3 regions of the Paenibacillus sp. FSL H8-0280 genome follow, and region 1 is predicted to be linked to each of the others. Evidence: riboswitches for the same ligand, from Rfam matches in the RefSeq annotation. Region 1 holds a riboswitch; each other region holds the start of a gene.

The links. Region 1 has a riboswitch for thiamine pyrophosphate ahead of MHI12_RS02320 (ABC transporter substrate-binding protein). Riboswitches for the same ligand answer to the same signal wherever they lie in the genome.
Region 2: it holds a riboswitch for thiamine pyrophosphate, as region 1 does, so the genes downstream of both, MHI12_RS04460 (ECF transporter S component) here and MHI12_RS02320 (ABC transporter substrate-binding protein) in region 1, are expected to answer to the same signal.
Region 3: it holds a riboswitch for thiamine pyrophosphate, as region 1 does, so the genes downstream of both, MHI12_RS17710 (thiamine phosphate synthase) here and MHI12_RS02320 (ABC transporter substrate-binding protein) in region 1, are expected to answer to the same signal.

Annotation. Positions count from the first base shown of each region.
Region 1 covers NZ_CP150296.1:483,369-487,644, reverse strand. The annotation lists gene MHI12_RS02330 (VOC family protein) at 1-302, shown strand, start outside; gene MHI12_RS02325 (NAD-dependent epimerase/dehydratase family protein) at 320-1,075, shown strand; TPP riboswitch at 1,220-1,332, shown strand; gene MHI12_RS02320 (ABC transporter substrate-binding protein) at 1,640-2,680, shown strand; gene MHI12_RS02315 (thiamine-binding protein) at 2,904-3,194, shown strand; gene MHI12_RS02310 (ABC transporter permease) at 3,194-3,952, shown strand; gene MHI12_RS02305 (ABC transporter ATP-binding protein) at 3,990-4,276, shown strand, end outside.
Region 2 covers NZ_CP150296.1:975,215-979,490, reverse strand. The annotation lists gene MHI12_RS04465 (ABC transporter ATP-binding protein) at 1-1,067, opposite strand, end outside; gene MHI12_RS04460 (ECF transporter S component) at 1,068-1,661, opposite strand; TPP riboswitch at 1,891-2,001, opposite strand; gene MHI12_RS04455 (pectate lyase) at 2,174-2,842, opposite strand; gene MHI12_RS04450 (radical SAM/SPASM domain-containing protein) at 3,192-4,067, opposite strand.
Region 3 covers NZ_CP150296.1:4,058,014-4,062,289, forward strand. The annotation lists gene MHI12_RS17695 (thiazole synthase) at 1-606, opposite strand, end outside; gene thiS (sulfur carrier protein ThiS) at 609-812, opposite strand; gene thiO (glycine oxidase ThiO) at 809-1,981, opposite strand; gene MHI12_RS17710 (thiamine phosphate synthase) at 1,999-2,661, opposite strand; TPP riboswitch at 2,886-2,995, opposite strand; gene MHI12_RS17715 (ABC-F family ATP-binding cassette domain-containing protein) at 3,071-4,276, opposite strand, start outside.

The DNA.
Region 1 (4,276 bases):
GTCTTGAATTAAAAGACCGGGTAACCCATACTAACGGCGTCATTCAGCTCGCCTTTCTTGGCTTCAATGGAAGTAACGAGACTGAGATTGAGTTAATTCAAGGATACAGCGACAAGCTGCCTTCCGAAGGTACGGTGCACCATTTTGCGATCCACGTGGATGATCTTGATTCTGAGTACAAACGCATTCAATCCACCGAAGCCGAATTTATCGATGGAGAGATTATCACACTGCCTAACGGTTACCGCTATTTCTTCATCTATGGACCTGAAAAGGAATGGATTGAGTTCTTCCAGCGCTAAGAATTGGAGCTGATTTTATGAACATTTTAATTACTGGCGCAGCCGGAAAAATTGGACGTGACTTGTCCCAACACTTGTCAGAGGCATTTCACCTTCGACTTACGGATTTGAATATCGACAGACTGCATACGTATCAAGGGACCGGCCATGAGATCATGACACTGGATGTGACAGACCCCGAAGCCTGTCAGCATGCTTGCGGAGGCATGGATGTGGTTGTACATCTGGCGGGAGATCCTTCCCCGAATGCCGGATTTTATGAATCGTTGTTGGACATCAATATTAAAGGTACATTTAATGTATTCCGTGCAGCTAAAGACCAAGGTGTACGAAGAGTCATTCTTGCAAGCAGTGCTCAGACGATTGAGGGGTACCCCATTGATGCTCAAGTCTATCCGGACATGCCCACACGCCCGCGGAATTTGTACGGGGTTAGCAAATGTTTTGGAGAATCGCTCGCTTCCTATTTTGCGTATACCGAAGGTTTACAAAGTGTTGCGGTACGTATAGGTGCATATGATGATTTTCAACCGGACGGACCAGTGCTGGAGGCAAGGGATATGAGCGCGTATATTAGTCCGGCTGACTTGTGCGATTTGATGTTCAAAGCAATTACAACTACAGATCTGGAGCCCTTCACCATACTGCATGGGATCTCGAATAATCGGTTTAAACGATTGAATCTGGAAACCACTCAGAAACAGGTAGGTTATGACCCAAAATCCGATGCTTTTGCACTCAGTCAGATTGCCTTATATGATTCCCCACGATAATTATTGAAAATAACACATCCAAACAGGCTGTTATACATATGTATAACGGCCTGTTTGATAACTTATACGTGCCCCTATCCAGTTCATGACTGGACAGGTCCCACCCTCTGGCCTATAATTACACCTAGTAATGCCCGTAACTTCATAGTTTCCCAGGGGAGTCGGAATTGGCCGGCTGAGAGTGTATCCCACCAAGATACTAACCCTTAGACCTGATCTGGATCATGCCAGCGTAGGAATCGGAGTATATCGAAATGGCACAGCCCTATGGCTGAACGCCACCTCTCTAACGCCTGCACGCGTCCCGGAATACGGGGCGCTTTTTTTGTTACTATCAGAAAGTATAAGTTTGGAATCATCACCTTCCTGATATTGCAAGAAAAACTACCGCTAAACGCGGTCTGGCTTCTTCGAATGACATCGATAGACGTTTTCTTATGTTTAAAATAACGTCATCCGGATCTCAACTGGTATAAATCTGTCGATTTATGCAAGATGATTGGATATGAAGCCAAGGAGTACCCCGTGCCACTCGGCCGGACATACCGAAGGAGAGAACCACAGATGAAATGGCGTAAAACAATGGGACTGTTGCTCTTATGCGTACTACTGGTGACGGTAGCCGCATGTGGTGGCAAAGAAGCTGCCCCGGCAGAACAGAACGGCAACACGAATGCGGAAAGCAGCAATGAAGGTGACACTGCCGCCCTGAAAGATATTAAAGTGGTGCTCGACTGGACACCGAATACAAATCATACCGGCCTGTATGCGGCCGTGGATCAAGGTTTTTACAAGGCCGAAGGCTTGAACGTGGAGATTGTTCAACCAGGTGCCGGAGGCGCAGATACGATGGTTGCATCGAACGAAGTGCCTTTTGGCGTAAGTTATCAGGAGAGTGTAACTCAAGCCCGCACACAGGGTGTTCCATTGGTCTCCATTGCAGCAGTTATTCAGCATAATACATCCGGGTTCGCTGCTCCGGCGGATCGGAATATCAAATCACCGAAAGATTTTGAAGGTAAAACCTATGGCGGATGGGGCTCCCCTGTGGAAGAAGCCGTGATGCAATCCATTATGGAAGGCGAAGGCGCCGATGTATCCAAAGTGAAAAACATTAACATGGGTGATGCCGACTTTTTCACCGCAGTGAAACGGGATATTGATTTCGCGTGGATTTTCTACGCCTGGACAGGGATTGAAGCCGAACTACGCGGGGAACCGATCGACATGTTATATGTGAAGGATTATTCGGATGCACTGGATTATTACACGCCTGTCCTCGTAACAAACGAGCAGACGATCCAGAACGATCCTGAGCTGGTGAAAGCATTCCTGAAAGCCACTTCCGAAGGATATCAATATGCGATTGATCATCCCGAAGACGCAGCGAACATTCTGATCAAGGCTGTACCGGATCTGGATAAAGACCTCGTACTGGCAAGCCAGAAATGGCTTAGTCCCAAGTACACAGATGACGCCCCGCGTTGGGGTGAGCAAAAGCAGGAAGTATGGCAGAACTACACCGACTGGATGTTTAGCAAAAAACTGCTGGATGAACAGATCGATGTGAGCAAGGCATATACAAACGAGTTCTTACCCCAATAAAATTTCTCATATAAAACGAACTTAATATTTACACGAGGACGGAGAGGACAGAAATAACGTGAAAAAGCGAAGCGGTCGCCTTTATCACCGGATTTTCCCTTTAGAGAAGGGAATCAAAAAAATCTGGGGATAACAGCGATTGGAGGGTTATTCTGTCATCGAAGTGGCAAGTGTAACAGTCATTAGTTCATTTTATATATCACGAAAGGAGCCGTGATCTCTCATGGCAAGTACACTACTCAGCATTCAGGTTATCCCGAAAACGCCAAATGGCGAGAACTCTTATCCTTACGTAGATCGCGCCATTGAAGTTATTCAACAATCTGGCTTGAAATATCAGGTGAACGCGCTCGACACCACGATGGAGGGGGAACTGGAGGAACTGCTGGAGGTTGTCCGTAAAATGCACGAGGTACTCGTGGAGGCTGGCAGCCCAAGCATCATCTCCCAGATCAAAATCGCCCATAGCCCTGCCGGCTTCAGCATGGATACCCTGACGGAGAAGTATCGCTAATGCCTGCCTATTTCAAAAGTGTATGGCCGCCCTTTGTGGCGGTTATTCTCTTTATAGCGATATGGCAGGGAGCCGTCTCCCTCTTCCATATTGAGAAATGGATGCTGCCTGCACCGTCCGACATCGCCCGCGAAGCCGCAACCCAGGCCGAGCGGCTTGGCATGCACGCTTCCGCAACCATTCAGTTAACGCTGATTGGATTCGCCGCTGGCACCGCGGTTGGATTACTGATTGCGATGGTGCTACATTTAGTCCCTTTTCTCAAGTCGGCCCTGTATCCTTTACTTATCCTTAGTCAAAATATCCCAACCATCGCGCTCGCGCCGCTCCTGTTAATCTGGTTCGGGTTCGGGCTGTTGCCCAAGCTGATTACGATCATCCTGGTCTGCTTCTTCCCCGTTGCAGTGGCGGCAATGGACGGCTTGACCCGTACAGATGCAGCGATGATGAACTATATGCGCATGGCTGGTGCGAAACGTCACCAGATCTTCTGGAAGCTGGAGCTTCCCCATGCGCTGCCATCCGTGTTCTCTGGTATCAAAATCGCCGCTACCTATAGCGTGATGGGTGCCATCATCGCCGAATGGATTGGTGCAGACAAGGGTATTGGTTATTATATGATGCTGCAAAAGTCGGCTTATCGCACCGATCGTCTATTCGTGGCGATCATGATTATTGTCGCGCTCAGCTTGCTGCTCTTCCTGTTCATTGCCCTGCTGGAGAAGCTGCTCGTGCGCTGGCGGCCACAGAAGCGATAATAAAGAAGTAATCTGTATATTAGGAAGTGATGACCATATGAATCGGCAACAGGACGAACAAGTCCAGCCTGGACGAGGAGCACACGCAGTGGAGCCAACAAACGGTGAAAAGTTAAACTCGGCTACGCCTAATCGACCTGCCAATACGACTCCTGCTCCGGTTCCACCTGCACTGGACGTTGTTAATGTTCATGCATCATTCCGTGAACGGCGGAGCAGGTTACCGGTTCTGAACGGACTGTCCCTGACTGTGGAGCAAGGCGAGTTTGTCGCTATCGTCGGGCCTTCTGGCTGCGGTAAAAGTACCCTGTTCCATATCATCGG
Region 2 (4,276 bases), 490 kb from region 1:
AGGATATTCATCAGAGATAACAACAATGAACTCTTTCCAGCTCCATTAGCTCCGACAATACCAATCCAGTCTCCATGCCATACTTTGGCCTGCTCGACCTGAATGAAGGGTGTTTTCCCACGCCATCCGGTGAACTGCTTCAAGTCCAGTGCAGGCTGATAGGTGGGTGATCCAGGTGATAAGGATGAGACGTGAGATATGGGGGATATACCCGGTGTATCGGATAAGCCAGACGGTTGCTGTGCTTCCAAGTTTGAGATGCCGTGATCCACACACACTTGAAGCTCTCCAGAATTACTTCCCTCTTCCTCCTTAGCTGCCTGCTCGTGCTCATCCCACACACCCGGATACCAGATTCCATAAGCCTTCAGCTTGCCCCGTTCATGTGTAAATACCTGCTGTGCTGGCCCATCCGCCACGATCTTTCCTTCAGGTGATAACACAATAATTCGGTCGACCATATCCACAATCTCATTAATTTTGTGTTCAACAATGATGATTGTTTTATCACTTGCAATCCGTTTAACGGTATCCCACACTTGAGAAGTACCCTCATCATCCAGCAGTGCAGTGGGTTCATCCAAAAACAATACCTCCGGGTCCATGGCAAGCATCGAAGCAATCGCAAGACGCTGCTTCATCCCCTGAGACATGGACTGGATTAATACACGATTCTTTTCAAAGGATAACCCCACCTGATCCAGATAATATTCAATCATACCCGCCATCTCTTCACGCGAAATATTTCGGTTTTCCAGCACAAATGCGATCTCTTCATCCGTAAAGGACATACAGAACTGGGTATCCGGATCTTGAAAGACCACTCCTGCTTTGGCGGGAACCTGAATATCATCACATTTCATCGGAATCTCAACCGAACGTGGTATCAGACCGCTCAGAATTTGCAATAACGTCGATTTACCGGAGCCACTTGGGCCAAGCAACAACACTTTCTCTCCTTGACGCACAGAAAGAGACAAGCCTTGAAATACCAAGGCTTTCTCTCCCGGGAACTTGCATCTTAGATTTGTGACACTTACCGCTTGCGAATTCCCTTCCCCGTTCATCTAATCCAGAGCCTCATAATCCTGTTTCGATACCGGTCTGAGCGAACGCGTTACACCGGTCAGTTCCAATGCTTTGGCGAGATAATAAGCGAACACTCCAGCAATCAAAATGCTTCCAATGAAGCGGAATCCGATAAATAACGTGTAGTTCCAGGCCGAGAGTGAATCAATATACCCGTACTGATAATCCAGCAAAAGCGAAGCCGCTGCAGCTCCTATGGCTGCAAGACAAGTGACAAACAGATTGGTTTTGCGATACAAAAATGCGGCGAAGAATATCTCGGCTCCCAATCCTTGCAACAGACCGTATACAAGTGTGGACATGCCCCATTCACTGCCCAGAAAAGCACTTACCGTTGAAGCCGCAACTTCGGCAAGAATCGCCACGCCTGGTTTACGAATGATAACAAAAGCAAACGTGCCCGCCATAAACCACATGCCGTAGATCATCTGCTCCGCATGAACGCCGAACGGTTTCATCAAGTCATATGTAGGTCCCCATATCTTGTAAATCACCCCAAACACTACTGCGATTACGATGGTTACCAGAATATCCGTTAGTTTCAATCGCTTGTTGCCTGCTTTTGTTGCCATGTTCTCTACGTCCTTCCTCTGTTCCCTGTGGGGGTTATCATAATAAACGAAAAAGCCTCCCCGGTTCCGGGCAGGCCTTACGCGCAGTATACAATCCTCACAATGATGTAATGGATGGATGTCGAAAATACGGAATATCAGCCAGCACCCCTTCGTCATGGCAGATACACCACCACAGTTCAAAGAGGTCTGTTGTTCATCCACGTTCATTCCCACAATTCACCCTTACATATCGCAAATCCATGTTCTCTACGCTGGCATTACCCAGATCAGATGTACGGTCAGCGGCACAAGGCCACTCTCTCAGCCCAACTTCATTGAGCTCCCGGTTCACTTATTTCATTGCTTCTAATGTACATCAGATGGGTATTTGTGGCAATGGTCTCTACAAAAATCAAAAGTTGGCATAGGAAAAGGCATCCCCCTGGATGCCTTTTGGACATACTTCACGATGTGAAATAGCTACCTTATCCATACACGCCTTCAATCCGTATTCCAAGGTATCCCTGTTCTTAATATTGCGTGTTCCCAGACTGGCTCGTTTTCCCTGAAGCAAACCCCTTGAACAACGTTGGTACTTTGGAATAACGGGTATTCGTAATTTTCCCTTGTGATGTGCTGCTGTCTGTACGCAAAATCGAATCTTTCACATTGGAAATATTGGAGTTATCCAGCGTCATGTTAACTGCGAAGGATGTTCCACCATTTTGGCGAACCAGTTTGCCAATATCATCTGCACGGAAATTTTTGATGTTAATTGTTCCAGCCGCATTCATCTGGAACACTTTATCATAGGCCTTGTACGCTGCCCCGCCGGTAATGTTGACCGTTCCGGCAGACTTCAATGTCAGTGCATCCTCGCCCACGTCCTGCCAGACCACATTTGATATATTACAGTTGCCATAACAGTGAACACCATCAGCAGCTGGTGATCCAATGTTTACGTTTTTGAGCGTGGCCCCTGCCTCCAGACGGAAGACTGGCTTCTGATTTTCTGCTTGAGAACCGTCACCCAGTGTGGAAGGATTGGCTACAAATGTTTTGCCTTGACCGTCATAGGTCGTGCCCTTTGGAACAACAATCGTTGAATTAACAACTGTAGGTGCAGCAGCAACCGGAGCTACACCAAATATGGAAGCAACCAAACCAGCCGACAGCAACAACGTCAATATTTTTTTCATAACTTTATTCCTCCCTTATTCTCTCGTTTTTTGGTAGTGTACAAGCCTGAGCTTGTCCTGGAAGTTCGTCAGAGGTGCACCTCTGTCCGACCCACAACCTAATCCTACCAAATAAGGAAGGTAACTAGAATAATCATTAGATCAGATATATCATGACATCCTGCAATCCCTGTCATATCGGCATTTTTTGCATGCCAGGTCTCTCAAGCAATATGCTGAAATCAACCTCTGGTATGCTCATTTGTAACGTATGTACCCCTCACTTGAATTCCCGATAACAAAGAAAGACCACTACATTTGTCTCCAAATGTGTGATCTTGAATGGCTTCCGGCTTGCTGATATAAGATATCAGGCTCCAAATCTCTGACGATAACCGCACTTTCGACACAACTCTTCTACAGCTTCCCGTTTGGAGAAGCCATATACCAGATTGTTCGCTCGCTCACCCTCAATAATCTCCGAGAATGACTTCTCGTGCACATTACCCAGATTAATTACACCCTCGCCATCAAGACAGCATGGAACCACCGTTCCATCCACAAGTACAGCTGCCTGACCGCGAAGTGCATGGCAAAAACCTTTGCCGTCATCTTCAGGTGCATCCAGACTTGGCCACTGGAACTCATGGTCCTGATTCAGGTATACATTCGGGGCAATTTTTACCCCGCTGCCTGGAACCACTTTTTCCTCAATGCGGAAGTCCAGATTGAACTCACGTTCCAGTACTTCAAGGGTCTCCCGATTTCGATTCATCTGAGCATTTGTGAAGTTATCCTGCGTCAGATTCCACAGCCGGAATGAGATGATGACATTGTGCTTAACGGCCTCGTGTACAAAGGACAAAATATGACGCAGGTAACCGTCACGGTCTGTTGAACCTTCATGCCCATCGAAGCTGTGCAGGGAGAAATTCATCTGCCGCAGCGCTGGTTTGCCAAGCAATTTATGCTGAGTCTTGGGTAACAGTGTACCATTCGTTGTAATGTTCACCTTGAGTCCCTTCTCATGTGCGGAATCGAGCAACAGATCTATTTTGGGATGCAACAAGGGTTCGCCTTTGACATGTAGATAAATATGATTGGTGTGTGGTTTAACTTGTTCCAGTATATTGTTGAAGACTTCAGGGTCAATGAATCCTTTGGCACGTTGCGTCTGCGGACAGAAGCTGCAAGCCAGATTGCAGATACTCGTGATCTCAATATATACTTTTTTGAACGTTTTCAACTCGGGTCCCCATTCTGCCTAGGAGGGAGAACAATCCCACCTGCATTTTGTGATCCGGCCTATACGGGCCACCACTATTATATCGGGTTAGGGAGCCCAGGTAAATTGTTCAGTTGTTCGGGTCTGAATCCACGCTCATCTCAAGAAATCCATCATGCTGCCTCTTTACAGTTCATGTTCAAGTGATATATGCTGAACACACAACTGCA
Region 3 (4,276 bases), 3.4 Mb from region 1:
GACGCCATCGGCACCAAGTTCCATCGCATAAGCAGCATCTTTTGGGGAGCGCAATCCTGCATCTACAATTACAGGAACAACGGCCTGCTCTATGATGACTTCAAGGTTATATGGATTGATGATGCCTCTGCCAGCTCCGATGGGAGAAGCGCCAGGCATTACAGCATGTACGCCAAGCAATTGCAGCCTTTTGGCCAGAATGACATCATCCGAAATATAAGGCAATACCGTGAAGCCCTTTTCAAGCAAAATTTCGCAAGCCTTGTACGTTTCAATCGGATCTGGGAGTAACGTCATTCCATCTCCGATGACTTCGACTTTTATCATATCACAAAGTCCTGAAGCCCGTGCAAGCTCGGCAATCCGCACCGCCTCTTCCGCAGTGGAAGCCCCCGCCGTATTCGGAAGAAGTGTGTATTTATCCAAATCCAACGTATCCAGGAAATGCTTCTGATTACGTTCCTCCAAATTCAGACGACGAACAGCAAAGGTCAAAACTTCCGTTTCAGATGCTTCCACAGCCTGACTTTGCACTTCCAGATCCGAAAACTTGCCTGTTCCGAGCAACAATCTGGACTCAAACGTATATTTACCAATGTTCAACATCATCAACCGCCTCCTACAAAATGTACAATCTCAATTCGATCGCCTTCTCTTAATGCTGTCGTTTCATGATACTCGCGGGTTAAAATATGCTTGTTCAGCTCTACAACTACAGTCTTGACTTGCAGATCTAAAGATTGAAGCAGTTTATCCACACGATTCAATCTGTCTTCAATCTCCATCCGTTGACCATTAACGATGATATTCACTGCACCACTCCCTTTCTGTTCAATCGCTCAGGGCTCAGCGCCTCAATTCCGAGCTCTTCTGAGCTTTTGCCCGCGAGCAATTCAGCGATAAGCCTGCCAGTTATCGCACTAAGCAAGATACCGTTGCGGTAATGTCCAAAGGCGGCAAACAGCCCGGGAACACTTTCGCAAGCACCTATATAAGGCAGACCATCCGGAGTTGCCGGTCTTACGCCTGCCCACGCTCGTATAAATTCTGCTTCTTTCATCCCAGGCACCCAGTGGGTAGCCGCTGTTAGCAGCTTCTGAACACCCTGTACAGAAACGCTCAGATCCGTTCTGCCTGGCAGACTGGTTGCCCCGAGCCAAACCTCTCCATTGGCTTTGGGAACAATATAGATATCCTCTGCATACACCGTTCTATCAGGTCTGTACCCTGCATGTTCATCTAAGAACTGAACGGCGGCTATTTCACCTTTTACCGACCACACAGGCAAGCTCAGATTCACATGTCTCATCAGCTCTTCACTCTGTAATCCAGCCGCTATAATGACATGTTTGCATCTCATCTCACCGATCGATGTGGTGATCCCCTGCACGCCGTGTTCGTTTGCTTGCACACGTATATCCTGTATGTCCTCCATAACCCGCGCTCCCAGTGCTTGAGCGGATTCAGCATATGCCTTCGTTAGATGGACGGGAATAACCTCACTCTCGTAAGGTTTGTAGTAGGCCCCATACGTATCTCTGTTAAGCCATGATGCCTCCTGTTGCACAACGGAACGATCCCACCATACCTCATCAGCAGAAGCAGACAACGCAGACTTTCGATTGTCCTTGTAACTACTTAATTCACTGTATGAACGAAAAGGATTTAGGAATCCCTGACGTTGCAGACCAACCTCTACCTCACTGAGTGTAGCCATTAGCACCTGTTGCTCAATAAGTAACTGTCTACTCTGCCTGGCGAGCTTAGCCATCAAAGGATGAGCAAAAGCCTCACTATCTGCCGCCAGCATTCCAGCCGCCGCGCAAGAAGTGCCTCCTGCAATCGCCGAACGCTCCAGCAACAGCACATCCTGTCCACGGGAAGCAAGCTCATACGCAATGGCACAACCAACAACGCCTCCGCCTACAATAATCGTTTCTGCATGAATCTTATCTGGTCTATCTGTAATGATCTTTTTCATCCTCTCATCTCCTTGATTCAGCGACTCAGACTTTCTGTAGCAACGATAGCCTGCCTTAATAATGCAGCCGCCCGATCCGGGGAATCGCTCGCCCATACATTCGAGATCACAGCGACTCCCTGTGCGCCTGCAAAGCGAATAGCGTGAATGTTTCCCGGTTCGATGCCCCCAATCGCCATGACAGGAATGGAGACACCAGAGCACACTTCAGCCAGAGCATATAATCCTCTTGGTTCAAGATCCGGCTTACTGTTGGTTGAGTAGACATGCCCGAAGAATAGGTAATCGGCTCCCCGTTCTTCAGCGAGTTTTGCCTCATCGATTGAATGAACAGATATACCCAGACGAAGGCGTTGCACATTGCTTATAACAGCAGGGTTATAGTTTCGTATCGCATCTTGCCCCCAATGTACACCGCCATAGATGTCATTCTGTGAAGGCAGCTCTGAACCATTGATAACGATACGACAAGATGGAACGCCAACACCACGCAGACTTTCAGCCCAACCGATCTTTTGTTGCCACGAGAGTTGTTTCTCTCGTATGTGAATATAGTCCACCCATGGCCAAACGTCCTTTGCAGCTTTTACAAAAGATGCTTGATCCCCTGCACCCGTAGATACAACATGCAATTCAAATGATTCTTGAACATGTTCATGAGAAATTACCGTACTGTTCATCTCCTTCCATGCGTGAATGCTATGAAAACACAAAAAAGCCACTCCCGTAGGGGAGTGGCTGCGTATTAATTATAGGACCAGATGACTGACTGATACATACAGTTCATTTCGTGCAATAAAGCTATAGACCCTATAGCCTTAACGTTATACACGCAACTGCATGTTTCAATTCGTTAAACAGACGGTTGAATCCTTCGAATTGCCGTTTGCTCAAGTCATTCACTGAAACGCGCTCGCCACTTCCCTACGCTGGTATGATCCAGATCAGGTGCAAAGGGTCCAGAATCGCATTCTTCCATCTCAGCCGCATCGTGCGGCCCCCCTAGTGTTCATATGAAGTTGTAGCCTATATTACCATAGACGGATTTTTTTGTCACCGTTCATTTCTATTAAGCATTGCTTGAATTGTCTAGTTTTTCTCAGACCATTCTTCAACATTCCATGTTTTGGTGACCCAACCCTCGTAGAAATCAGGTTCATGAGATACCAGTAACACCGTTCCCTTGAATTCTTGCAAGGCACGCTGCAACTCCGCTTTGGCTGTGACATCGAGATGGTTTGTCGGCTCATCGAATAAAATCCAGTTGCTTTCACGCATCAAGAGTTTGCATAAACGAACCTTGGCTTGCTCTCCACCACTCAGCATGTTAAGCGGACGGGTAATATGCTCATTTTTCAACCCACAGCGAGCGAGATGACCACGGACCTCATTCTGGGTCAAATGTGAAAACTCATTCCAGACATCCTCAATCGGCGTGATATTCCCAGCACGAACTTCCTGCTCAAAATAGGCCGTTTCCAGATAATCTCCCAAGAAAGTCTTTCCACTGAGTGGAGATATTTTTCCCAGGATGGTTTTCAACAGCGTCGATTTACCCACACCATTACAACCTACGATGGCAATTTTTTCACCACGTTCAATCGTCATTGTCATTTTAGGCAGCAAAGGATACGTATATCCAATTTCAAAATCAATACCCTCAAAGACCGTTTTGCTACTCGCGCGGGCATCCTTGAATTTGAACGTTGGTTTAGCTGCTTCATCTGGGCGATCAATACGTTCAATTCTGTCCAGCTGTTTCTCCCGGCTCTTCGCTCGACCTGAAGTTGAAGCACGTGCCTTGTTACGCTGAATGAAATCTTCCTGCTTCTTGATGTACTCTTGCTGCTTCTCGTATGCATCAATATGCTGGGCTTTATTCATATCAGCCATCTCGAGGAACTTGTTATAGTTCGCTGCATATCTCGTTAATTTGGCAAATTCCAAATGATAAATGACATTTACGACTTCATTCATGAATTCCGTATCATGAGAGATTAAGAGAAACGCGTGCGGGTAGTCCTTCAGGTAACGTGACAGCCATTCAATGTGCTCTACATCCAGATAGTTGGTCGGCTCATCCAGCAAAAGAGCTGTAGGTTTCTCAAGCAGAAGCTTGGCAAGAAGCACCTTGGTACGTTGTCCACCACTTAGAGCTGCGACATCCCGATCAAGACCAATTGCGGACAAACCAAGACCATTGGCCATCTCTTCCACTTTTACGTCAATCAGATAAAAATCGCCCTGCTCCAGTTGTTCCTGAATATCGCCCATCTCTTCCAGCAACTGCTCCAG